2 regions of the Bacillus sp. 1A genome follow, and region 1 is predicted to be linked to the other one. Evidence: riboswitches for the same ligand, from Rfam matches in the RefSeq annotation. Region 1 holds a riboswitch; the other holds the start of a gene.
What was found. Region 1 has a riboswitch for lysine ahead of lysA (diaminopimelate decarboxylase). Riboswitches for the same ligand answer to the same signal wherever they lie in the genome.
Positions count from the first base shown of each region.

Region 2: linked by a shared signal. The riboswitch ahead of ACUN0F_RS24695 (aspartate kinase) and the one ahead of lysA (diaminopimelate decarboxylase) in region 1 are both predicted to bind lysine.

Region 1 covers NZ_JBQYLZ010000001.1:5,174,585-5,178,904, forward strand. Annotated here, with positions in the region: gene lysA (diaminopimelate decarboxylase) at 105-1,421, opposite strand; lysine riboswitch at 1,602-1,783, opposite strand; gene ACUN0F_RS26445 (DUF3888 domain-containing protein) at 1,873-2,268, opposite strand; gene ACUN0F_RS26450 (LTA synthase family protein) at 2,523-4,320, shown strand, end outside.
Region 2 covers NZ_JBQYLZ010000001.1:4,839,736-4,844,055, forward strand. Annotated here, with positions in the region: gene ACUN0F_RS24685 (DUF4166 domain-containing protein) at 1-517, opposite strand, end outside; gene ACUN0F_RS24690 (DoxX-like family protein) at 521-1,429, opposite strand; lysine riboswitch at 1,621-1,807, shown strand; gene ACUN0F_RS24695 (aspartate kinase) at 2,007-3,236, shown strand; gene ACUN0F_RS24700 (VOC family protein) at 3,581-4,033, shown strand; gene ACUN0F_RS24705 (helix-turn-helix domain-containing protein) at 4,241-4,320, opposite strand, start outside.

The sequences.
Region 1 (4,320 bases):
TTATCACAATTCTGATTTTTTTCAATCCTAGTTTTCCGATATATTTTAATTATTTTATTTTATAAAAAAGGAATTGCCCATCCGAACAACTCCTTTTTCCTCATTTAAACAAGTTCTTTAATACGTATGCGATCGTTCCCAATAATATTTTCATATGTTTCACGCTCTACAACAATTTGTGATGTGCCGCCCTTCGCGAAGACGACAGCTGGTCTACGAATCCGATTATAATTATTCGCCATCGAGTACCCGTATGCCCCTGTACAAGAAATTGCTAGTAAATCGGCTGAAGCAACTTTCGGTAGAGTGATATCCCAAATTAACATATCTCCACTCTCACAGCACTTCCCAGCAATCGAAACAAGTTCCTCATTCTCATCATTCCCTCGATTCGCTAACATCGCTTCATAACGAGCGTTATATAAAGCAGGTCTTAAATTATCAGTCATCCCACCATCCACTGATACATATTTCCGAATACCAGGAATGTCTTTCACAGATCCGACTGTATAAATTGTCGTTCCAGCATCCCCTACAATACTACGGCCTGGTTCAACCCATATTTCTGGCAAGGGATAATTACATACCGTAAATTGTTCCCTCACCGCACTTGTTACAGCTCGCACATATGTCTCAAGAGTTAATGGTGTATCTGACTCTGTGTAGCGTATTCCGAATCCTCCGCCTACATTTAGCACTTTTACTACATAGTTTGTTCGCTCTCTCACTTGTTCTAAAAATTGACGAAGAACTTCAATCGCTCGCACAAAGCCGGCCGTTTCAAATATTTGTGATCCGATATGTGAATGAATCCCTAACACGTTATAATTTGATTTTTGTAAAGCAATCTCAATCACTTGCATCGCTTGACCATTTGACACGCCAAATCCAAATTTCGAATCATCTTGGCCTGTTGTAATATATTCATGTGTGTGCGCCTCTACTCCGGGCGTTACACGAATTAATATGTTCACAAATTTCCCATGTTGCACTGCTAAATCATGCAAAATTTCTAATTCCAAGAAATTATCTACGACAAAACAACCAATATTTGCCTGAAGAGCCATCACAATTTCTTCTTCTGTTTTATTATTTCCGTGAAAATGAATGCGTGATGCCGGAAATCCTGCTTGCAGCGCAGTATATAATTCTCCTCCAGAAACAACATCTAATGACATATTCTCTTCACGAGCCACTCGGCACATCTCCATGCACAAGAACGCCTTGCTTGCATATGCTACTTGATAAGAGAAACCACTTTCTTTAAACGCACGATGAAACGCGCGGCACTTTCCTCGAATTGACTCTTCATCGTATACATAAAGTGGTGTTCCGTATTGTTTTGCTAGCTGCGTCGTATCGCACCCTCCAATTTCTAAGTGTCCTTGCCCATTGATTCGGCTTGTGCCGTGTAAATACATTTGAATTCCTCCCTTATTTCCTCTAAAACTCATAACCCCAATCTTCTATTCATTGCAGCACGCTTTTAGATAGACAAAAAACGCGCGGAACAATGTTCACACGCGTTTCTTATTAGGAAAAATATATATTGAAAAAATAAACGAGTTGTTATCTCCTCAAAATAAGAAACCGCATCAACATCTCCAAATAGCTCTCCATAAAAGAAATATTATGACAGTACTACATTTATTCAATGTAGTCCCAATATATGAATAAGATGGTTATTCTTATATTTCGGCAATAGTCCCTTTCAACCTATGATCACAGATTCCATTAAATCTCCCATAGCTTACTCTTTCCTATCGCGGCCTCTACCTTTGAGAGTAGATGAGGTAAGTCTATTTAATTTTCAAACATCTAATTGTTGCTATTAACAATACCAAAGGACCATTTTATTTGTCAAACAATTTTTTATATTGTTTTTTTACAGTTTAATTTCGTATCATTTGGTAAGCGCTTTACTGAAATCTTTGACACTTCCCATTCCCCTTCTTCATTATTAAATGTAATCGTTACCTTCTCAAATGGTGGAGCAATTTTCCCAGCAACTCGTTCATACTTCGTTACTTCAATACTTGCTTGAAATAAATATGTACCGCTATACACTTTTTTTAAACTAATAATTTTAGGACATTGATAAGGCTTCAAGCTCCCATATTGTTTTTCAATTGCTTTATTTATTTTCGGAAATAAAACAGAATAAAGGGCATCTTCCATAAGAGGTGCATCATATTGGGCTACCGACACACTCGGTGAAGCAAAAAGTATAACACTACTGCATACTATAAAATATAATAATTTTCGCATTATAACCTCCGTATTATTACACGATTCTTTCTGCGCACGATAATTATCATACATAGAAACTCCGTTTTATTGTCTCCCACTGCCCTTTTTCTACTCAATTATTATAAAAAAGCCCACAACTCTCTTTTATTTTCGTATAATGATACTCATAGTATAATAAACATAATAACAAAGGACTGTTCGTATATATAAAATGAGGTGCTAACCAAACCGGCTCACAAGAACTGTCATGCTTTTTAGGAGAGGAGTATATTATGCTACAACGTCTGTTTCCAAAACTGCGATTTGCACTCGTTGCAGTCGTTTTATTATGGATAAAAACATATATTGTGTACAAGCTAGCATTTGATATTAAAATTGATAACTTCTTTGAAGAATTTATGCTTTTTATTAATCCACTAGCTGCGTTACTTTTATTTTTCGGTTTTGCTTTACTTGCATCTAAACACCGAAACCGCATTATAGTTGGAATCAGTTTTATACTGTCCTTTATTTTATTTGGAAATGCAATGTTTTATGGGTTTTATAACGATTTCGTTACGTTCCCAGTTTTATTTCAAACAAATAATATGGCTGATTTAGGGACAAGTATAAAAGAACTCTTTACGTACAAAACATTACTTTTATTTGCAGATGCAATTATTTTAATGTTTCTTTCACGTAAATTCCCAGCATTTTGCGACAAGACGCCACTTTCTCGCTCTGAGAAGCGAACTTTCTTTAGCGGTGTAACAGCTCTATTAGCATTACAAATTGTCGTTTCAGTTATTTATAAACCACAAATGTTCTCACGCTCATTTGATCGTCAAACTGTCGTGAAAAATTTAGGTTTATACACATATCATCTATTTGATATTACACTTCAATCTAAATCTTCGGCTGAACGTGTATTTGCAAGTGGTGACGGGTTCTCTGAAATTAAAAACTATACAGACTCAAAAGATAAGCAAGTTGATAAAAACTTATTTGGAGCTGCAAAAGGTAAAAATGTAATTTTGATTTCAATGGAATCTACACAAAGTTTTGTTATTAATAAAAAAATAAATGGAAAAGAAATCACTCCATTTTTAAATGAATTTATTAAAGATAGTTTTTATTTCGATAACTTCTATCATCAAACGGGACAAGGTAAAACTTCTGATGCTGAATTTATCGTTGAAAATTCACTTTATCCGCTAGACCGCGGTTCTGTATTCTTTACTCACGCAACAAATGAATATACAGCTACACCAGAACAATTAAAAAAATACGGATATTCTTCTGCTGTCTTCCATTCAAACGATAAAACGTTTTGGAATCGTGATGTAATGTATCCTGCACTTGGATATGATCGTTACTTTAATTTAAATGATTACGTAGGCACAGAACAAATGTCTGTCGGTTGGGGATTAAAAGATAAAGGATTCTTTGAACAATCAATTCCAAAGCTAAAATCTTTACCACAACCGTTCTATACAAAATTTATTACTTTAACAAATCATTTTCCATTTCTTCTAAATCCAGAAGATCAATATGTTGATGAGTTTAATTCGGAAAGTGGTGTTGTAAACCGCTACTTCCCAACCGTTCGTTACACGGATGAAGCTCTTAAACTATTTATTAAACAATTAAAAGAGGAAGGACTGTATGATAATTCCGTTATTGTCATTTATGGAGATCATTACGGTATTTCTGAAAACCATAATGCAGCTATGGCTCAGTTCCTTGGGAAAGACGCTATTACACCGTTTGATTCTATGCAATTACAACGCGTCCCTCTCATTATTCATGTACCTGGTCAAGAAGGAAAAGTCATTTCTAAAGTATCTGGTCAAATTGATATTAAACCAACGCTACTTCATTTACTTGGTATTAAAACAAATCAATCAGTTGAATTTGGAACTGACCTATTTATTAAAGAAGAAGATCCACTTATGGTAATGCGTGATGGTAGCTTCGTTTCGGAAAACTATGTTTATACAAAAAACATGTGCTATAAACGAAATACAGGTGAAGAAGCGGACATTTCATTATGTCAACCAAATATTGAAAAAGCAAAAACTGAATTGAAAC
Region 2 (4,320 bases), 330 kb from region 1:
CATCATAACTTTCTACAATTTTGGCGTCTCCGTATAAAAACCTAGGTAACGGTACTTTTCTTCCAAACATAAAAAACCATTGTTTCTTTGAAGAGATATGCATCCCGCCTTTTTCATCAATATAAAAATTCAATGTAGAAACGAGTAAATGTGGCTCACCAAAATAATCTACAATTTCATTATTCTCTTCATCCAACTGCATAACAGCGTTAAAGTATCTTTTCTTATTATGAAAATAAAAAGTACGATTCCACCGCACAAGTTCATTTCCATGTTCATCTCGCTCAGCTGTATTATGTATTGTAAATGGCACTTCCTTCCCCCGTTCAGAGAAAAACATTCGAAACTTCGATGCAATTTTTAATATCAATTTTACGAAAAAAGAACCTCCGTAAATTCCATCCATCTTTCCTTCTCCAATAAAGCTATTTTCTTCTGTAATCTCATAGCGTTTCTGTAATTTTGGATGAAGTTTTTTATAAGAATCCCCTAATAGTCTTTCATACATATTAGCCATACATTATCCCTTTCTCTTCCTCTTGCAATTTTTTGAGCTTGGCAAATTCGTGCTATTTATATAACCGACAATTGATAACCCCATTAGTAAAACATTTAATGTAATTGGATTAAACGGCTCTGTAAAGCTTACGATATTCGTAAAACCCGCCGCTATCGTTAAGGCTATTAACATAAAAATATGTACGATAAATACTTTTCGTTTTGGAAATGGCAACAGCCATAGGACACCAAAAATAATTTCTAGTAATCCAATTATTTTAAGTACAAAAATACTATGTTCCGTTGAACCAATCATCACAGATAGCATTTTTACTTCTTCTGAATGAGTAAACACTAGTTTCGGCACTATTCCTTGATACATCCATACAAAAGCAAATAAAAAACATACGAGCCAATATGTCATTGTTCTTCTAATTAGTAACTTAGGATGAAGTCCCTTTTCTATCCATAATTTTAACGCATCAAAACTCCAAGCAGTCGCCCAGCCTAATAACGGACGAAACATATAGAAATCTATTACATTTCCTATACGACCAAACCTCGTATCGTAATCATATTGCGTCTCAAAATGAATGTGTTCTTTACGCGGTGTATACTTCCAATAACCACGCCCTATTTGAATAAGTGATAATTTATTATCTGTCCAAAATTTTAAAGAAGAAATCCGTTCACCCGTTTCTTTTCTTATTTCTCCTATCGATTCCCCTTCACCAACTATTTCAAGTCCAAATCCAATTTTAGTTTTATATAAAAACTTCTGCGGTTCTCCTTCTTTTTTCTCTAAATACGAAATTTCAGTAAAGCGAGCATCCCATTCTGTATGTATATCTGGTTCCTGTGTATATCCCCATAAATTTTCCATTGTTGTGTTCATTTCTGCCGAAACATAAATAGGCTTTTTCCCCTTCATTCTTCCACCTCCTATGCACTATAAATTTAATGTACATGCAATGAATTTATTTTGCTACAGTTTTCACAAACTACTTCAAGAAAAGAAAGAATTTTTAAAATTTATACAAAACACTTGATTCCCCGAAAAATTTAAATTATTATAAAACAAATGTTACCAACAACTTCATAAATCAAACACTCTCGCCTAAAACGTGAGATAGAGGTTGCGATACTTATGATTATTCTAATGGAGACACAGAGATGTCTATGAACTTAGATGAAAGGAAGTATTGCCGAAATCGATAATTTTCTCTGCATTTATCGATTGGGGCTGTTTTCGAATAGAAACAGAACTGTCATATGTACAGAAGTGTATGTATGAAGAGCTATCTACAAAAAAGAGATATCATTTTTATGGTATTCCTTTTTTGGCGGTTTTTTTATTAGCTCCGTTTTCTGTTTCCCTTTTCCTGTAACAGCACCATCCTCACTTATTTGAGATGGTGTTTTTTGTTTTTCTCTGGTAACTACAGGAATATTGGGATTTATATATGTCCTAATCTATTCTTAAAAATGGATGAAAGAAGGAATTCATAATGGAAACGATTGTACAAAAATTTGGTGGCACTTCTGTCGGAAATGTCGCGCGCATTCAACATGTAGCAAATTTAATTATTGAAGAATATGAACGAGGATATAGCATCGTCTCTGTCGTTTCAGCAATGGGAAAAAGCACAGATGAACTCGTAGCACTTGCTAACGCGATTTCAGAAAATCCGAGTAAACGCGAAATGGATATGCTGCTATCAACAGGAGAGCAAGTGACTATTTCATTATTAACGATGGCACTACAAGCAAAAGGCTATAACGCGATTTCATTAACTGGATGGCAAGCTGGTATGACGACAGAATCTGTACATAGTAGTGCACGGATTACTGACATTCATACAGATCGAATTCAGTCTTATCTTACTGAAGGCACGATTGTTATTGTAGCCGGTTTCCAAGGAGTTAGTGAAAACCATGAAATTACAACGCTTGGACGTGGTGGTTCTGATACTACAGCTGTTGCATTAGCGGCTGCACTACAAGCAAAAAAATGTGATATTTACACGGATGTGACAGGCGTATATACGACGGACCCCAGACTTGTAAAAGACGCTTATAAATTAGATGAAATTTCTTATGACGAAATGTTAGAACTTGCAAACCTCGGTGCTGGTGTATTACACCCGCGTGCGGTTGAGTTTGCTAAAAATCATAATGTCGTTTTAGAAGTTCGCTCAAGTATGGAACAAGAAAATGGAACAATTGTAAAAGGAGAATGTAACATGGAACAACAATCAATCGTTAAAGGTATTGCATTTGAAGATAATATTACACGTGTCACAATTAAAGGATTAGAACAAGGTGCACTTTCAACAATTTTCTCTACATTAGCAGCGGCACATATTAATGTAGATATCATCATTCAAAGTATTACAAATGAAGGAACTGTTCACCTCTCCTTCTCAATCCATTCTAATGATTTAAAAGAAACGTTAGAGGTATTCGAACAAAATCAAGAAACACTTCACTATGAATCTGTAGAGTATGAAAATCATTTAGCAAAAGTATCCATTGTAGGATCTGGTATGGTCTCTAATCCAGGTGTTGCTGCAAATATGTTCACTACTTTAAAAGAAGAAGATATTCATATTAAAATGGTAAGTACATCAGAAATTAAAGTGTCTGTCGTTATTGACCGCCTTCATTTAGTAACAGGTGTTGAGGCACTGCATCAATCATTTATGGCGAAAATTGAGCCTTTAGTGCAGATGAGTTAATTTCCACCGGTAAAACTTTAAAAAATATATGAATCTATTTCCTTCCTATATCAATAGAAACAGGGTAGGACTGTTTTGTGGGAAAGTCGAAGTTATTCTATCGAATAGCAATTACAGTATCGAATTCTTGAAATGATAGCATTCACGAAATAAAGTTCTCGCATATTTCAATAGTAAAGGGTTTACGAAGTGTTATTCGTTAACAAGATTTTATATACTATGCCCGAAAACACCTTGTCACATTTTCCAACACTGTGACAAGATGTTTTTTGTTTAGAAGAGATTTTAGTATAATTATGAGGATAATTAAATAATAAATTTATACATATAAGGAGATAAAGACTATGGCAAACAACAAATTACTAAGAATGGATAATGTCAGCATCGTTGTAGAATCTCTTGATAACGCAATCTCTTTCTTCGAAGAGATTGGATTAAAACTCGAAGGGCGAGCTACTGTCGAAGGTGAATGGGCTGGTCGCGTAACTGGACTCGGTTCTCAGTGCGTAGAAATTGCTATGATGGTTACGCCAGATGGCCATAGCCGAATTGAACTTTCGCGATTTCTCACCCCCCCTACTATTGCAGATCATCGGACAGCTCCTGTAAATGCCCTCGGTTATTTACGCGTCATGTTCACCGTTGAGGACATTGACGAAATGGTATCCAGACTGACTAAACATGGTGCTCAGCTCGTTGGTGAAGTAGTTCAGTATGAGAACTCGTATCGACTCTGCTACATTCGTGGAACCGAAGGAATTTTAATCGGTTTAGCGGAAGAACTCGGTAACAAATAAGTAATGTTTTATTAGAAGTCTTTACTGAAGTAAAAATATTTGAAAGAACTTTACGCTTAATAAAACTTTGATTTTGAACCCCGTCCTAGCTTTAGAGCGGGGTTATGCTTGTTTGAACTTTTTAACATACTATCAACATCCCAAAATCATTATAAAACAATTCAATTACTTATTATACTCTTTCCTAGGAAATATAACGGACTCTTCTCACTTCTTATCATATATATCTTTTGTTTTAAAAAACGATCTGAACTCATTCAAAATAACTTTCTTCACGTCAGAGTAAA